DNA from 2 places in the Pseudomonas lini genome. Region 2 is predicted to be linked to the other one. Evidence: riboswitches for the same ligand, from Rfam matches in the RefSeq annotation. Region 2 holds a riboswitch; the other holds the start of a gene.
The links. Region 2 has a riboswitch for cobalamin ahead of AB3226_RS26450 (CbtB-domain containing protein). Riboswitches for the same ligand answer to the same signal wherever they lie in the genome.
Positions count from the first base shown of each region.

Region 1: another riboswitch for cobalamin. It lies ahead of cobO (cob(I)yrinic acid a,c-diamide adenosyltransferase); the one in region 2 lies ahead of AB3226_RS26450 (CbtB-domain containing protein).

Region 1 covers NZ_OZ061318.1:5,147,657-5,154,751, forward strand. The annotation lists gene hda (DnaA regulatory inactivator Hda) at 1-449, shown strand, start outside; gene AB3226_RS23330 (C40 family peptidase) at 677-1,327, shown strand; gene AB3226_RS23335 (C40 family peptidase) at 1,493-2,029, shown strand; gene AB3226_RS23340 (sorbosone dehydrogenase family protein) at 2,195-3,508, opposite strand; gene AB3226_RS23345 (hypothetical protein) at 3,577-4,161, opposite strand; cobalamin riboswitch at 4,316-4,550, shown strand; gene cobO (cob(I)yrinic acid a,c-diamide adenosyltransferase) at 4,631-5,242, shown strand; gene AB3226_RS23355 (cobyrinate a,c-diamide synthase) at 5,253-6,635, shown strand; gene bluB (5,6-dimethylbenzimidazole synthase) at 6,632-7,095, shown strand, end outside.
Region 2 covers NZ_OZ061318.1:5,779,633-5,786,727, forward strand. The annotation lists gene AB3226_RS26425 (fatty acid cis/trans isomerase) at 1-371, shown strand, start outside; gene nfuA (Fe-S biogenesis protein NfuA) at 617-1,201, shown strand; gene cobM (precorrin-4 C(11)-methyltransferase) at 1,367-2,113, opposite strand; gene AB3226_RS26440 (cobalamin biosynthesis protein) at 2,196-2,609, opposite strand; gene AB3226_RS26445 (CbtA family protein) at 2,606-3,313, opposite strand; gene AB3226_RS26450 (CbtB-domain containing protein) at 3,325-3,516, opposite strand; cobalamin riboswitch at 3,636-3,863, opposite strand; cobalamin riboswitch at 4,121-4,335, shown strand; gene cobW (cobalamin biosynthesis protein CobW) at 4,435-5,496, shown strand; gene cobN (cobaltochelatase subunit CobN) at 5,500-7,095, shown strand, end outside.

The DNA.
Region 1 (7,095 bases), 630 kb from region 2:
ACCGCGGCATCGAAATCCTCGACAACCTCGAACAATACGAACTGGTCTGCCTGGACGATCTGCAGGCGGTCGCCGGAAAGGCGGATTGGGAAGAGGCGCTGTTCCATCTGTTCAATCGTCTGCGTGACAGTGGCCGGCGTCTGCTGATCGCCGCCTCGACATCTCCGCGCGAACTGCCGGTGAAGCTGGCAGACCTCAAGTCGCGGCTGACACTGGCACTCATCTTCCAGATGCGCCCGCTCTCTGATGAAGACAAATTGCGTGCCTTGCAGTTGCGCGCATCGCGTCGCGGCCTGCACCTGACCGACGAGGTCGGGCATTTTATTTTGACTCGCGGTACCCGCAGCATGAGTGCGCTTTTCGAGCTGCTTGAACGCCTCGATCAGGCCTCCCTCCAAGCTCAGCGCAAGCTGACAATCCCGTTCCTGAAAGAAACCCTTGGTTGGTAAAAACCTGGATCAGGCTCAGGTTTTACAGGGGGGTCGGCATATTCCAGGCGTCAACAAATCCGCTTTCCTGCAAGAAGGCAGGCTGCGCAAAAGTTCAAAATGGGCTTAAGCGCTTAGATGTAAACGAGAAACCGATAAGTCACATAAAGATCGATTGAATTTGCAAATGAGGTTGATAGCGGGCATAGTCTCGGCTTCTTTAGAAACTATCAGCCACGGTCGTGCCCATGCTAAATCGCTTCGCACCCCTCGTGCCTCTCGCACTCGTCACCCTGTTGTTCGGTTGCGCTGCTCACTCTCCAGTGTCCCAGCAAGCGCCACAACAGCAGGTTTCAAATTCAGTTACCGCGCAGTCTTCCGTTCTTTTCCAGGAAACTCTTTACCAAGACGGCGTGGCCACCGATAAAGAACTGGCAGACTTCGCCGGCGGCAAGTCGTACCAGCTTCCGGTTCTGGCCGACAGCATCCTCGAACGTGGCATGTCCCTGATCGGTACCCGTTACCGTTTCGGCGGCACCTCCGAGGCTGGCTTCGACTGCAGCGGCTTCATCGGTTATCTGTTTCGTGAAGAGGCCGGCATGAACCTGCCGCGCTCCACTCGCGAAATGATCAACGTTGACGCTCCTCTGGTTGCTCGCAGCGCTCTCAAGCCAGGTGACTTGCTGTTCTTCGCCACCAATGGCCGTCGCGGTCGTGTCAGTCACGCCGGGATCTACCTGGGTGACAACCAGTTCATCCACTCCAGCAGCCGCAAAAGCGGTGGTGTCCGGATCGATAGCCTGGGCGACAGCTACTGGAGCAAGACCTTCATCGAAGCCAAGCGCGCACTCGCGATGGCGCCGAATACGGCACCGGCTATCGTCACTGCACGCAAGTAAGCGGACAGTTTGTAAGGCGAACTTAAAGTCTTACTTGAAGTTTGCCGCGTAGCCGCTAGAATCCTGATCTATTATTGATGGCAAACCGCCTGCGTTCTGCGCAGGCGGTTTTCTTTTCTGTCTCTGTGGCAGAAAAAGCCGCAGCCAGATCAGGATGTTCTGCTTATGACGATGTCGGCCCGCCTCGCACTCATGTTCTTCGCAGCGCTGCTCAGCGCCTGCGCCAGCCGCACACCGCCACCTGCGCCGGTGGTCCGCGCTCCAATTGTTTTCGGTCCTTCCCAAGCCTTTTCCCCTGCGGCAGAAGACGTGCTGTTTCGCGCGCTGGGTCTGGTGGGAACGCCTTATCGTTGGGGTGGCAACACGCCGGATTCCGGGTTCGATTGCAGCGGTCTGATCGGTTACGTGTATCGCGATGTCGCAGGCATTTCCTTGCCGCGCTCCACCCGCGAGATGATCGGCATGCAGGCCCCCAATATCGGCAAGGAAGGCCTGCAAACCGGTGACCTGATTTTCTTCGCCACCAATGGAGGCTCCCAGGTCAGCCATGCCGGGATCTACGTCGGCGAAGGCCGCTTCGTCCACGCGCCAGCCACTGGCGGCACGGTCAAGCTGGACAGCTTGTCCAAAGCTTACTGGCAGAGAGCCTATCTGAGCGCCAAGCGTGTCTTGCAACCCGAGCACTTGGCACATAATCCGTAGTGCAGGTTGTCATGACCAGGTCTCACCCTCTGTTGTAAACGCTGATCCCCTGTGGGAGCGGGCTTGCCCGCGAAGACGGCGGCACATTCAACATCGATGTAGTCTGGGCTGCCGCTATCGCGGGCAAGCCCGCTCCCACAGGGTTTTCGTCTTGCAGTAATAACATTATTTAGCCGCGCTAACGCGCCACACCTTGTTCCCCACATCATCCGCCACCAGCAAGCCTCCTTGCTGATCAATCACCACGCCCACCGGCCGGCCCATGGCTTTTTCCTCGTCATTGAGGAAACCAGTGAGCACATCCACTGGTTGCCCGGTCGGTTTGCCGGCGCTGAACGGCACGAAAATCACTTTGTAGCCACTGTGCGGTTTGCGGTTCCACGAGCCGTGCTGGCCGATGAAGGCACCTTGAGTGAACGGCGCGGGCAACTTGCTGCCTTCGGCGAAGGTCAGGCCCAGTGATGCGGTGTGTGGCCCCACCGCGTAATCTGGCGCAATGGCCTTGGCCACCAGCTCAGGGTTTTGCGGCTCGACGCGAATGTCGACGTGCTGGCCGTAATAGCTATAAGGCCAACCGTAGAACCCGCCGTCCTTCACGGATGTGATGTAGTCCGGCACCAGGTCGCTGCCGATTTCGTCACGCTCGTTGACGGCGGTCCACAGTGCGCCGCTCTGAGGCTCCCAGGCCAGACCGTTTGGATTACGAATCCCCGAGGCGAAGATCCGATGGTTGCCGGTGGCGCGATCCACTTCCCAGATCGCCGCGCGTCCTTCCTCCTGATCCATGCCGTTTTCACCGACGTTGCTGTTTGAGCCCACGGTGACGTACAGCTTGCTGCCATCCTTGCTGGCGATGACGTTTTTGGTCCAGTGGTGATTCAGCGTGCCGCCCGGCAGATCGACCACCTTGATCGGCTGCGACTTGATCGCCGTCTCGCCATCTTCGTAGTGGAAACGCAGCAGGCGATCAGTGTCGGCGACGTACAGGTCATTGCCGACCAGGGTCATGCCGAACGGCGAGTTAAGGTTTTCCAGAAACACCGTGCGGGTTTCGGCGACGCCGTCGTGGTCCTTGTCCCGCAGCAGGGTGATGCGGTTCGGGCTGGGGACGCCGGCGCCGGCGCGACCCATGACTTTGCCCATGACCCAGCCGCGAATGCCTGTGCCGTCATCGGGTTTGGGCGGTGCGTTGGTTTCGGCCACCAGCACATCGCCGTTGGGCAGCACATAGAGCCAGCGCGGATGATCGAGGCCTTCGGCAAACGCCGCCACTTGAGTCCCGGCCGCGGTGACGGGTTTCTTGCCTTCAGGCCAGCCGATCGCCGGGGCGATGTTCACCGTCGGGATCAGGGTTTTATTCGGCTCTGGCAGCTTGGGCGACGGTCCGGTTCCGTCCGAGACTTGCAGGCTGGAGGTTTCACCACAGGCGGCGAGCCCTCCGGCGAGCGCGATGATGAAAACGAGCTGGGGTTTGTGCATTACTGATCTTCCCTATGAATGCATTGACGTAATCATAGAGAAGCGTAGACGTTCGATGGTTCAACCCGTCAGCCGCGAGCTTCCTTGAACAATACGGCGATCCCTGGATGATAGTTGCCGGCTTCATTACGCAACTTGCGGTAGGCGTAAGGGAAATACCAGGCCACGGCGCAGGTGTGTTCCTTTTGCAGGTCATCGACCATGTCCTGGAGTTCTTCCGGGGTGGCGCTGTGTTGGGCTTTTTGTGGCGCGACAAACAGACAACCGAGTTTCAGATCGCTGGCGTAGCTGATTCGCTTCGCGTCACTGGTGATGTCCGCCAGTGCCTGGGTCAGGTTCAGGCTATTGACTCGCGGCCAGCGCTGGGTGGCCTGGAGATATGCGCGTTCTTCGCTGCTGGCGATAAACAGATCGGCGCGGGCGTTGCGTTCGCCTTCTTCGGTCTGTTTGCGCGTCGACGTTTGTTGCAGCGTGACCATTTCTGCCATCCAGGCCGCAGCGGAGAGCAGGCCCAGGTTGGCGTTTTCGTCGTACCAGTAAGGTGTATCGTTATCGCCGCGCACGGCGTTGTAGCGGTCGATACAGTCAAACCAGCGTTCCAGCACCGGCCGCAGGAATTGCAGCTTCGGATTGCTGATGATCATGCCTTGCATGTGGCTCACCCTTATTATTGTGTTGTCAGGTTGTGGCTCTTTGATATCACTGCTGGCAGTGTGGCACAAGATTGGCGTCAGTTAATTGATCGACGGCAGTTATTCGCTCAGCGGCGACCCGGCTTTAATTGACGCTCCATCCCCAACCCTCTAACCTTCGCGGCTTGTTTCAGGTGCTCTGTGACCTTGGTCGACAGAGTGAAACAGGGAAACCGGTGAGTGAATTTCTTCCAGCGAAGAATGATCACGATCCCGGCGCTGCCCCCGCAACGGTAAATGAGTGAAGACTGCGCCTTGAGCCACTGTGTCTAGTGCTGACATGGGAAGGCGCGCAATCAGGCGCAAGCCGCTCATGAGCCCGGAGACCGGCCTGATTCATCCAACGGCATCACGGTGGGCGATGCCAGGCTTCTTGCCGTCTATTCTTGTGCCTGCCCGCCGTTATCCAGCCTCAACGGAGAGCTCCCCCATGACTGATACCCCCGATCGTGACGAACGCCACCTGGCGCGCATGCTGCGCAAAAAAGCGGTGATCGACGAACGCATCGCCAACTCGCCGAATGAATGCGGTTTGCTGCTGGTGCTCTCCGGCAACGGCAAAGGCAAAAGCAGCTCGGCGTTCGGCATGCTTGCGCGGTCCATGGGCCACGGTATGCAGTGCGGCGTGGTGCAGTTCATCAAGGGGCGCACCAGCACCGGCGAGGAGTTGTTCTTCCGGCGCTTCCCGGAGCAGGTGCGTTTTCATGTGATGGGCGAGGGCTTCACCTGGGAAACCCAGGATCGCCAGCGCGACATTGCCGCCGCCGAAGCCGCTTGGGCGGTGTCCCGCGAATTGCTGCGTGATCCGGCCATTGGCCTGGTGGTGCTTGATGAATTGAACATCGCCCTCAAGCACGGCTACCTCGATCTCGATCAGGTGCTCAGCGACTTGCAGGCCCGTCCGCCGATGCAGCACGTGGTGGTCACCGGTCGTGGCGCCAAACCGGAGATGATCGAACTGGCCGACACCGTCACTGAAATGGGCATGATCAAGCACGCCTTCCAGGCCGGAATCAAAGCGCAAAAAGGCGTCGAGTTGTGAACAGCACTTTATGAATAGCCATCGTCAATGCCCGGCGGTACTGATCGCCGCGCCGGCCTCCGGTCAGGGCAAGACCACCGTCACCGCCGCGCTCGCCCGTTTGCATCGCAATCAGGGGCGCAAGGTTCGCGTGTTCAAATGCGGCCCGGACTTTCTCGACCCGATGATTCTCGAGCGCGCCAGCGGTGCACCGGTTTATCAACTCGACATGTGGATGGTCGGCGAGCAGGAAAGTCGGCGTCTATTGTGGGAGGCCGCTGGCGATGCCGACCTGATCCTCATCGAAGGCGTCATGGGGCTGTTCGACGGTACGCCGTCCAGCGCCGATCTGGCGCGGCACTTCGGTGTGCCGGTGCTCGGCGTGATCGACGGCACCGCCATGGCGCAGACGTTTGGCGCGCTAGCATTGGGCCTTGCGCGTTATCAGCCGGACTTGCCGTTTGCCGGTGTGCTGGCCAACCGGGTCGGCACCGTGCGGCATGCGCAGTTACTCGAAGGCAGCCTGACTGAAGGCTTGCGTTGGTACGGAGCGTTGTCCCGGGAGACCGGGATCGAATTGCCGAGTCGGCATCTCGGCCTGGTTCAGGCCAGTGAATTGAATGATCTCGACCTGCGTCTCGATGCGGCGGCCGACTCCTTGGCCAGCAGTTGCGATGTGGCTCTACCGCCGGCCGTGGAATTCGCCGCGCCTGAAATGATTGCAGCCGAACCGTTGCTGGCCGGTGTGCGAATTGCCGTGGCCCGGGACGAAGCTTTCGCATTTACCTACGGCGCGAGTCTGGATCTGCTGCGGGCCATGGGCGCCGAATTGTCTTTCTTTTCGCCGATCCGCGACACCGAATTGCCGCAGGCAGACAGCCTTTATCTGCCCGGCGGTTACCCCGAACTGCACCATGTGGCGTTGTCACAAAACACGCCGATGCTGACCGCGATCCGCGCTCATCACGCGGCGGGCAAACCGTTGTTGGCCGAGTGTGGCGGCATGCTGTATCTGCTGGATTCCTTGACCGATGTCGAGGGCACTCGCGCTGAACTGGTTGGCCTGCTGGCCGGTGATGCGGTGATGCAGAAGCGTCTTGCCGCGTTGGCCTTGCAGGCGGTCGAATTGCCGGAAGGTTTGCTGCGTGGGCACACCTATCACCACTCGTTGACCAGCACTGAACTTGAGCCAATTGCTCGAGGTTTGAGCCCGAATGGCGGGCGAGGGGCGGAGGCGGTTTATCGTGAGGGGCGGATGACGGCCTCTTATGTGCATTTTTATTTTCCGTCCAATCCATCGGCGATTGCAGCGCTGTTTGTGCCTGATCGTGAGGCCGCCATCGCGAGCAGGCTCGCTCCCACATTGGATCACCTAAACCCTGTGGGAGCGGGCTTGCCCGCGAAGAGGCCATGACGGACAACGCATTCAGCCAGGCCGAACGCGACGCAGTTTACCGAGCCATCGCCGAACGCCGCGACATGCGGCATTTCAGCGGCGGCACCGTCGAACCCGAGCTACTACGTCGTCTGCTCGAAGCCGCGCACCAAGCGCCGAGTGTCGGCCTGATGCAGCCCTGGCGTTTCATCCGTATCAGCGACCGGGCACTGCGCGGCAAGATCCAGCAGCTGGTGGAAGAAGAACGCATCCGCACTGCCGAAGCCCTCGGCGAGCGTTCCGACGAATTCATGAAGCTCAAGGTCGAAGGCATCAACGACTGCGCCGAGGTGCTGGTCGCCGCGCTGATGGACGATCGCGAACGGCATATCTTCGGCCGTCGTACGCTGCCGGAAATGGACATGGCCTCATTGTCTTGCGCCATCCAGAACCTTTGGCTCGCGTCCCGCGCCGAAGGCCTGGGCATGGGCTGGGTGTC
Region 2 (7,095 bases):
TCGAGACCCAAAGTGGCAAGCGTGAGATCTACAGCCTGTTGCGCAACCGGGCCCACAGCAACGTGGCGTTCCTGCTCGGTGAGTCGATGCGCTATCAGCCAGGGCTCGACACGTTGACGATTTATCCGGGTGTTCTCAGCAGCTATCCGAATTTCATCTTCAACATCCCGGCCGGGCAAGTGCCCGCGTTCGTCGACGCGATGGAAAATGCCAGGGATGCCGCCAGTTTCGAAAAAATCGTCGAACGCTGGGGCATTCGCCGCAGCCATCCGCAGTTCTGGCAGTATTTCCATGAACTGAGCCGCTACATCCACGACACCGACCCGGTGGAAGAGGGCGTGCTGGACATGAACCGCTACGAAAACCTCTGAAACACCGTTTATCCCCTGTAGGAACGACCTGTGGCGAGAGGGCTTGCCCCCGTTGGGTTGCGCAGCAGCCCCAAAATTTCTGACATACCGAAGATCTTGTGAGTGCTGCGCACTCAAACGGGGGCAAGCCCCCTCGCCACGGGTCGCTCCCACAATGATCAGTGCATCTTTCCCGACAAAAATACTGGGACTTTGTGTGGCGCGATGATTGGCGTAAACTGCGTCCAAGCCTGCGAGGAGTTTCCATGACCGCTATTACCATTACCGACGCCGCCCACGATTACCTGGCTGATCTGCTCTCCAAGCAGAACACCCCGGGTATCGGCATCCGCGTCTTTATCACCCAGCCTGGCACCCAGTACGCCGAAACCTGCATTGCCTATTGCAAGCCGGGCGAAGAAAAACCTGAAGACACGGCGCTGGGGCTTAAAAGCTTCACCGCTTACATCGATTCGTTCAGCGAAGCATTCCTGGACGATGCGGTAGTCGACTACGCCACCGACCGCATGGGCGGCCAGCTGACCATCAAGGCGCCAAACGCCAAAGTACCGATGGTCAACGCCGACAGCCCGGTCAACGAGCGCATCAACTACTACCTGCAAACCGAAATCAACCCGGGGCTGGCCAGCCACGGCGGTCAGGTCAGCCTGATTGATGTGGTCGACGACGGCATCGCCGTACTGAAATTCGGCGGCGGTTGCCAAGGCTGCGGCCAGGCAGACGTCACCCTGCGCGAAGGCATCGAGCGCACCTTGCTCGAGCGTATTCCCGAGCTCAAGGGTGTTCGTGACGTGACCGACCACACGCAGAAAGAAAACGCCTACTACTAAGGTGTTCGCTGCGACATAAAAAAACGGTGCCCGTGAGCACCGTTTTTTGTGGGTCGAATTCAATGGCCCCTTCGCGGGCAAGCCCGCTCCCACAAGATTTTGTGTTGACCGCAATACTATGACCGACTCAAAACCTGTGGGAGCGGGCTTGCCCGCGATGGCGTCCTATGGGCGATACAAATGCGCATGTCCCGCGCGATACAACGACGACTCACTGAAGTGATCGCTACCCAACACCCGGCCCACCAGAATCAGCGCCGTGCGGCGAAACCCCTTGGCTTCAACCTTCCCGGCAATATCCGCCAGCGTCCCCACCACCCAATCCTGATCCGGCCAGGTCGCCCGATGAATCACCGCGATCGGGCAATCGGCGCCGTAGTGCGGCAGCAATTCGGCGAGGATCTTCTCCAGATGATTGACCCCCAAGTGGATCGCCATGGTCGCCCCATGCTGCGCCAGACTACCGAGCTCTTCACCGGCCGGCATCGCGGTCTTGTCGGCGTAGCGGGTCAGAATCACGCTCTGTGACACGTCCGGCAAGGTCAGTTCCGCGCCCAAAAGCGCCGCGCAGGCGGCAGTGGCGGTGACGCCGGGAATGATTTCGAAAGGGATGTCGAGCTCACGCAAGTAGCGAATCTGCTCGCCAATCGCGCCGTACAGGCTCGGATCGCCGGAATGCACCCGGGCCACGTCCTGGCCATTGGCATGTGCGGCCTTGATCAGTTCAATGATCTGCTCCAGGTGCAATTCGGCGCTGTTGACCACTTGTTCGGCCTGGTGACCCTCCAGCACGGCGGTGGGCACCAGGGAGCCTGCATAGATGATGACCGGGCAGCTACGAATCAGCCGCTGGCCTTTGACGGTGATCAGTTCCGGGTCGCCGGGGCCTGCGCCAATGAAGTAGACGGTCATCGTCGTTTCCTGTCAGAAAAAGGGTATGGGCACGCTTCAGATGAAGATTGCTCATGATCGAAGGCGGGGATTATCGGGGATTTTACGCGGCGCTGGCCAATGCCAGGGTGGCCTGGGCGTATTTTTGTCGTGGAATCAGCAACTTTGCCGGTGCCTGAGCCAATTGTTCGGCCAGTGCCAGCGCGGCACTTTCCGCTACGCCGTAACAGCCGGTGCGTTCGAACGCGATATCCGAGTGGTGGCTGAGTTGTGGTTCATAACCGGCCAATTGTTCGCTGCTGAAATACATCAACGGCAATGCCAGTTGTTCGGCCAGTTCCATCAGGGCCGGCTCTTCGCGCTTGAGGTCGATACTGGCCAAGGCCTTGATCTCACGAAGCTCGATTTGATGGGCCTGTAACGCCTGATCAAGTAGCGCCCGCAGCGTGCTGACGGGGCAGCCGCGCTGGCAGCCCAGGCCGACCACCAGGGTCGGCGCTGTGCTGACGTCAGTCATGCGGAGTATTGGCCATCGCTTTTGCGGCGGAACAACCAGGCGCTGATCAGGCCAAGGGCCAGCCAGAACGCCATGTTGGTCAGCTGCGAGGCGATTTTGAATTGCGCTTCCAGGGCTTCCGGCGCCAGCATCGAATGCACTTCCGGTTGCGGTGCACCGATCACATGAGGCACGGCGAGAATCGCCACGCCGAGGATCTTCATCAGCCAGTGGCGGCTGAATACGATGAGCGCGATGCCGACAGCGGTGGATGCGGCAGTGCCAATCCACCAGATCTGCCGTTGCGCCAGATCTGCTGCGGCAGTGCCCGGTAGCTCAGGTGGCAGGCCGAGGGTTGGCGCCAGCACGAACGTCGCATAACCGGCCAGACCCCAGAGCAGGCCTTGAGAGGTACGGCGTGGAGCACGCAAGGTGTAGAGGCCCGCGAGCATCAGGGCGAAACCGACCGCTACCACCAGATTGCCGCCGGTGGTCGACAGCACGCGCTGCCAGCCGTCTTCCGGCTCCCATGCTTCGGCGTCGTGGGTGTGAGCGGCGACAGCGCCAGCGTCGTGCTCGTGGACTTCGACAGCAGCCGGTTCGGATTTTTCGTAGGTCTCGGCCTGCAAAATCAGCGGGGCAACCCAAAAACTTTGCAGCAGGGTCAGCAGCAGGGCGGCCAGCAACCCGGTGAAACCTGCGGTTTGCGCAATACGCTTGATCATGTCAGCAGGTCTCAATGGCACGGAAAGGCGGAGCTGTGACGGGTGTCGTGCGCGGCGTTGTGTACCGCTTCGATGTGCGAGAAACCGGCGAAGTACACCAGGCACGCGCCAAGGATCGACGCACAAAAAGCGGCGGTCAGGCGTTGGCTCAAGGTTGAAGTGGTGCTGGCGGTGGTGCTGGCGGTACTGCTGATGATCGACATGGCGCTTCCCTCTGGTCTGTCAGCGGGTGAATAGAGCGCATGAAAACCTCCGCACGTCGGGGCACGCAGAGATTTCAAACAGCGCCCGCCCACCGCGGGTTTGTTATTCAGTGAACGTAAAGTCACTTTGTGTTGCGGGCCGGTCTCCGGGCTCGCGAGGGGCAGGGCTAACGCCGAAACCTGCAAGCATCACCTTCCCATGCCGTGTGACGGGCACAGTGGATCTGACGCTTCACTCGCTTACCGTTGCGGGGGCAGCACCGGACTGACATGGCTTTGAGTAAAGCACATGATTCACCGGTTTCCCGTTTCACCCTGTGAAGGGCACCCGTAACAAGGTGTGTAGGAGAGCATGGGCGGGGGTTGGGCGTCAATTGGCAAGGGTTCTCAACTGACACCAAATACCTGTGGCGAGGGAGCTTGCTCCCGTTCGAGCGCGTAGCGGTCGCATCAAATTCATGCGGTCTGTCCATTAGATACGCATCGCATGGTTTCACGACTGCTTCGCAGCCGAACGGGAGCAAGCTCCCTCGCCACAGGCAGGCTCCTTTGCCACAGATGATCGCATTCTCCTATAGGACATTGACCCGCCCCCACACGATGCGTAGCCTTGCGCTTTCGAGGTTCTTCGGCGTCTGCCGAAGCTAAGAAGGGAACGCGGTCAATGCCGCGGCTGCCCCCGCAACTGTGAACGGTGATGTTCGCTGCCACGCCACTGCAAGCCCTGATCCATCAGGTTCGCGGGAAGGCGCAGCAAACGCCAGTCGAGCGATTGGCACACCGTCAGCCAGGAGACCTGCCTCGACACAGATTCTCACTTTCAACCGGGCGGGGTGATCCGGTGGCGGAACTCTTGCGTGCGCACCTGCCGCAGCGATTGTCGTCCCGTATGCCCGCCACCTTGCCAAAGGGCATCCGATGAAAACACTGGCCAAACTCCCCGTCACCATCGTTACCGGCTTCCTCGGCTCGGGCAAAACCACCTTGCTGCGCCACATGCTCGACAACGCCCAGGGCCGTCGCATCGCGGTGATCGTCAATGAGTTTGGCGAGCTGGGCATCGACGGCGAAATCCTTAAGCAGTGCTCGATCGGTTGCACCGAAGAAGAAGCCAACGGTCGCGTCTATGAACTGGCCAACGGCTGCCTGTGCTGCACGGTTCAGGAAGAATTCTTCCCGGTGATGCGCGAACTGGTCGCGCGTCGCGGCGACCTCGACCACATCCTCATCGAAACTTCGGGCCTGGCCCTGCCAAAACCTTTGGTTCAAGCCTTCCAATGGCCAGAAATCCGCAGCGCCTGCACGGTTGACGCGGTGATCACCGTGGTCGACAGCCCGGCCGTCGCTGCTGGCACCTTCGCTGCGTTCCCGGATCAGGTCGATGCCATGCGCAAACTCGACCCGAACCTGGACCACGAATCGCCGCTGCACGAGCTGTTTGCCGACCAACTGGCCAGCGCCGACCTGGTGATCCTCAACAAGGCCGATCTGATCAGCGCTGAAGACCTGGCCCGCGTGCGCCTGGAAGTCGCCGAAGAACTGCCGCCAGCGGTAAAAGTCATCGAAGCCAGCAGCGGTCGTCTGCCACTGGACGTGCTGATCGGCCTCGGCGCCGGCTCCGAAGAACACATCGACAGCCGCCACAGCCATCACGATCATCACCATGAAGGTGAAGATGATCACGACCACGACGCGTTCGATTCCATCTCGATCGAGCTGCCACAAGCTGACGAAAGCCTGCTGATGGATGCACTGACTCAATTGGTGGTCCAGCACGGCATCCTTCGGGTGAAAGGTTTTGCCGCGGTGCCGAACAAGCCGATGCGCCTGCTGATCCAAGGCGTGGGCACGCGCTTCGACAAGCACTTCGACCGTCAGTGGGGCGCTGAAGAAGCGCGCACCACCCGTCTGGTGTTGATCGGTCAGGATCTGGATGCCGCAGCGCTCGAAGCGCAATTGCGCGCTGCGCTCAGCGTTTAACCCATGCACCTGCTCAGGACCCAGCCCGGCGGTTTCGTGTCGGATGACAACATTGCCGACCTTGGACAAACCCCCGCCGAGCTGGTGATCCTGTGCAGCGGCGATTCCAGCCTGGCGTTGCTCGCCGAAGCGGCGCAGCAGTTACCCGACGATTACCCGAGCGTGCGCCTGGCCAACCCGATGCAGGTGCAGAATCACGCCTCGGTCGATCTCTACGTCGACGAAGTGCTGCGCCACGCCAAGGTGATTCTGATCTCGCTGCACGGCGGCATCGCCTATTGGCGTTACGGCATCGAGCGTCTGGTGGAATTGTCCGAGCGCGGCGTGCAGCTGATTCTGGTGCCGGGGGATGATCGCCCGGACCCGGAACTCAGTGACCTGAGCACCGTAACCGCGCAAGAGCGCGATCGGCTCTGGCACTTCCTGCGTCAGGGCGGCATGGCCAACGCGCTCGACCTGTTTCGCTGCCTCGCCAGTCGTTGGCTGGGCCGCGACTACCCCTGGTCCGAGCCGCAAACCCTGCCACGCACGGCGATTTACCATCCGCAAAAAAGCCCCGCTGAACTGAAGGATTGGCAAGCCGACTGGCAAGCTGATCGGCCGGTGGCGGCGGTGCTGTTTTATCGCTCGCACTTGCAGGCGGCGAACACTGGTTTCATCGATATTTTCTGCCAGCGTTTGCAGGCGGCGGGGTTGAATCCGTTGCCGATTGCGCTGGCCAGTTTGAAAGAACCCGGCTGCCTGACGGTGGTCGAGGACTTGCTGGATGAAGTCGAGGCGGGGGTGATTCTCAACACCACCGGTTTCGCCCAGTCCAGCCCCGAAGCACCGCACCTGCGGCCGTTTCGCCGCAACATTCCGGTGATTCAGGCGATCTGCGCCCAAGACAACGAACCCGGCTGGCGCGCCAGCGAACAGGGCCTCGGTCCCCGCGATCTGGCAATGCACATTGCATTGCCGGAGCTGGACGGGCGAATCATCAGCCGGCCGATCAGTTTCAAGGACCTGGCCTGGCGCAGCGAGCGCAGTCAGTCCGATGTGGTTTGCTACCGGCCTGCACCTGAGCGCATGGATTTTGTCGCTGAACTGGCGCGGCGCTGGATCGATCTGGCGCGAGTGCCCAATGGCGAAAAACGCATCGCCCTGATCCTCGCCAATTACCCGACTCGCGATGGGCGTATCGGTAATGGCGTGGGTCTCGATACACCGGCCGCCGCACTGAATATCCTTCGTGCCCTGCACGCCGAAGGTTATCCGCTGCCGGCCGAGTTGCCGGACAGCGGCACCGCGTTGATCCAGCAATTGCTCGGCGGCGTCAGCAACGACCTCGATACCCTCGACCAGCGTCCCTGTCATCAAAGCCTCGCGCTGGACGATTACAACCTGATGTTCAACGCGCTGCCAGAGGCCAATCGCCAAGCCGTGCTGGAGCGCTGGGGCGCCCCCGAAAACGATCCAATGTTCCGTGGCGGACGAATGATGATTGCCGGTCTGCGCTTCGGCCTGACTTTCGTCGGCATCCAACCGGCCCGGGGTTATCAGGTGGACCCGAGCGCGGTGTATCACGATCCGGACCTGGTGCCGCCCCACGGCTATCTC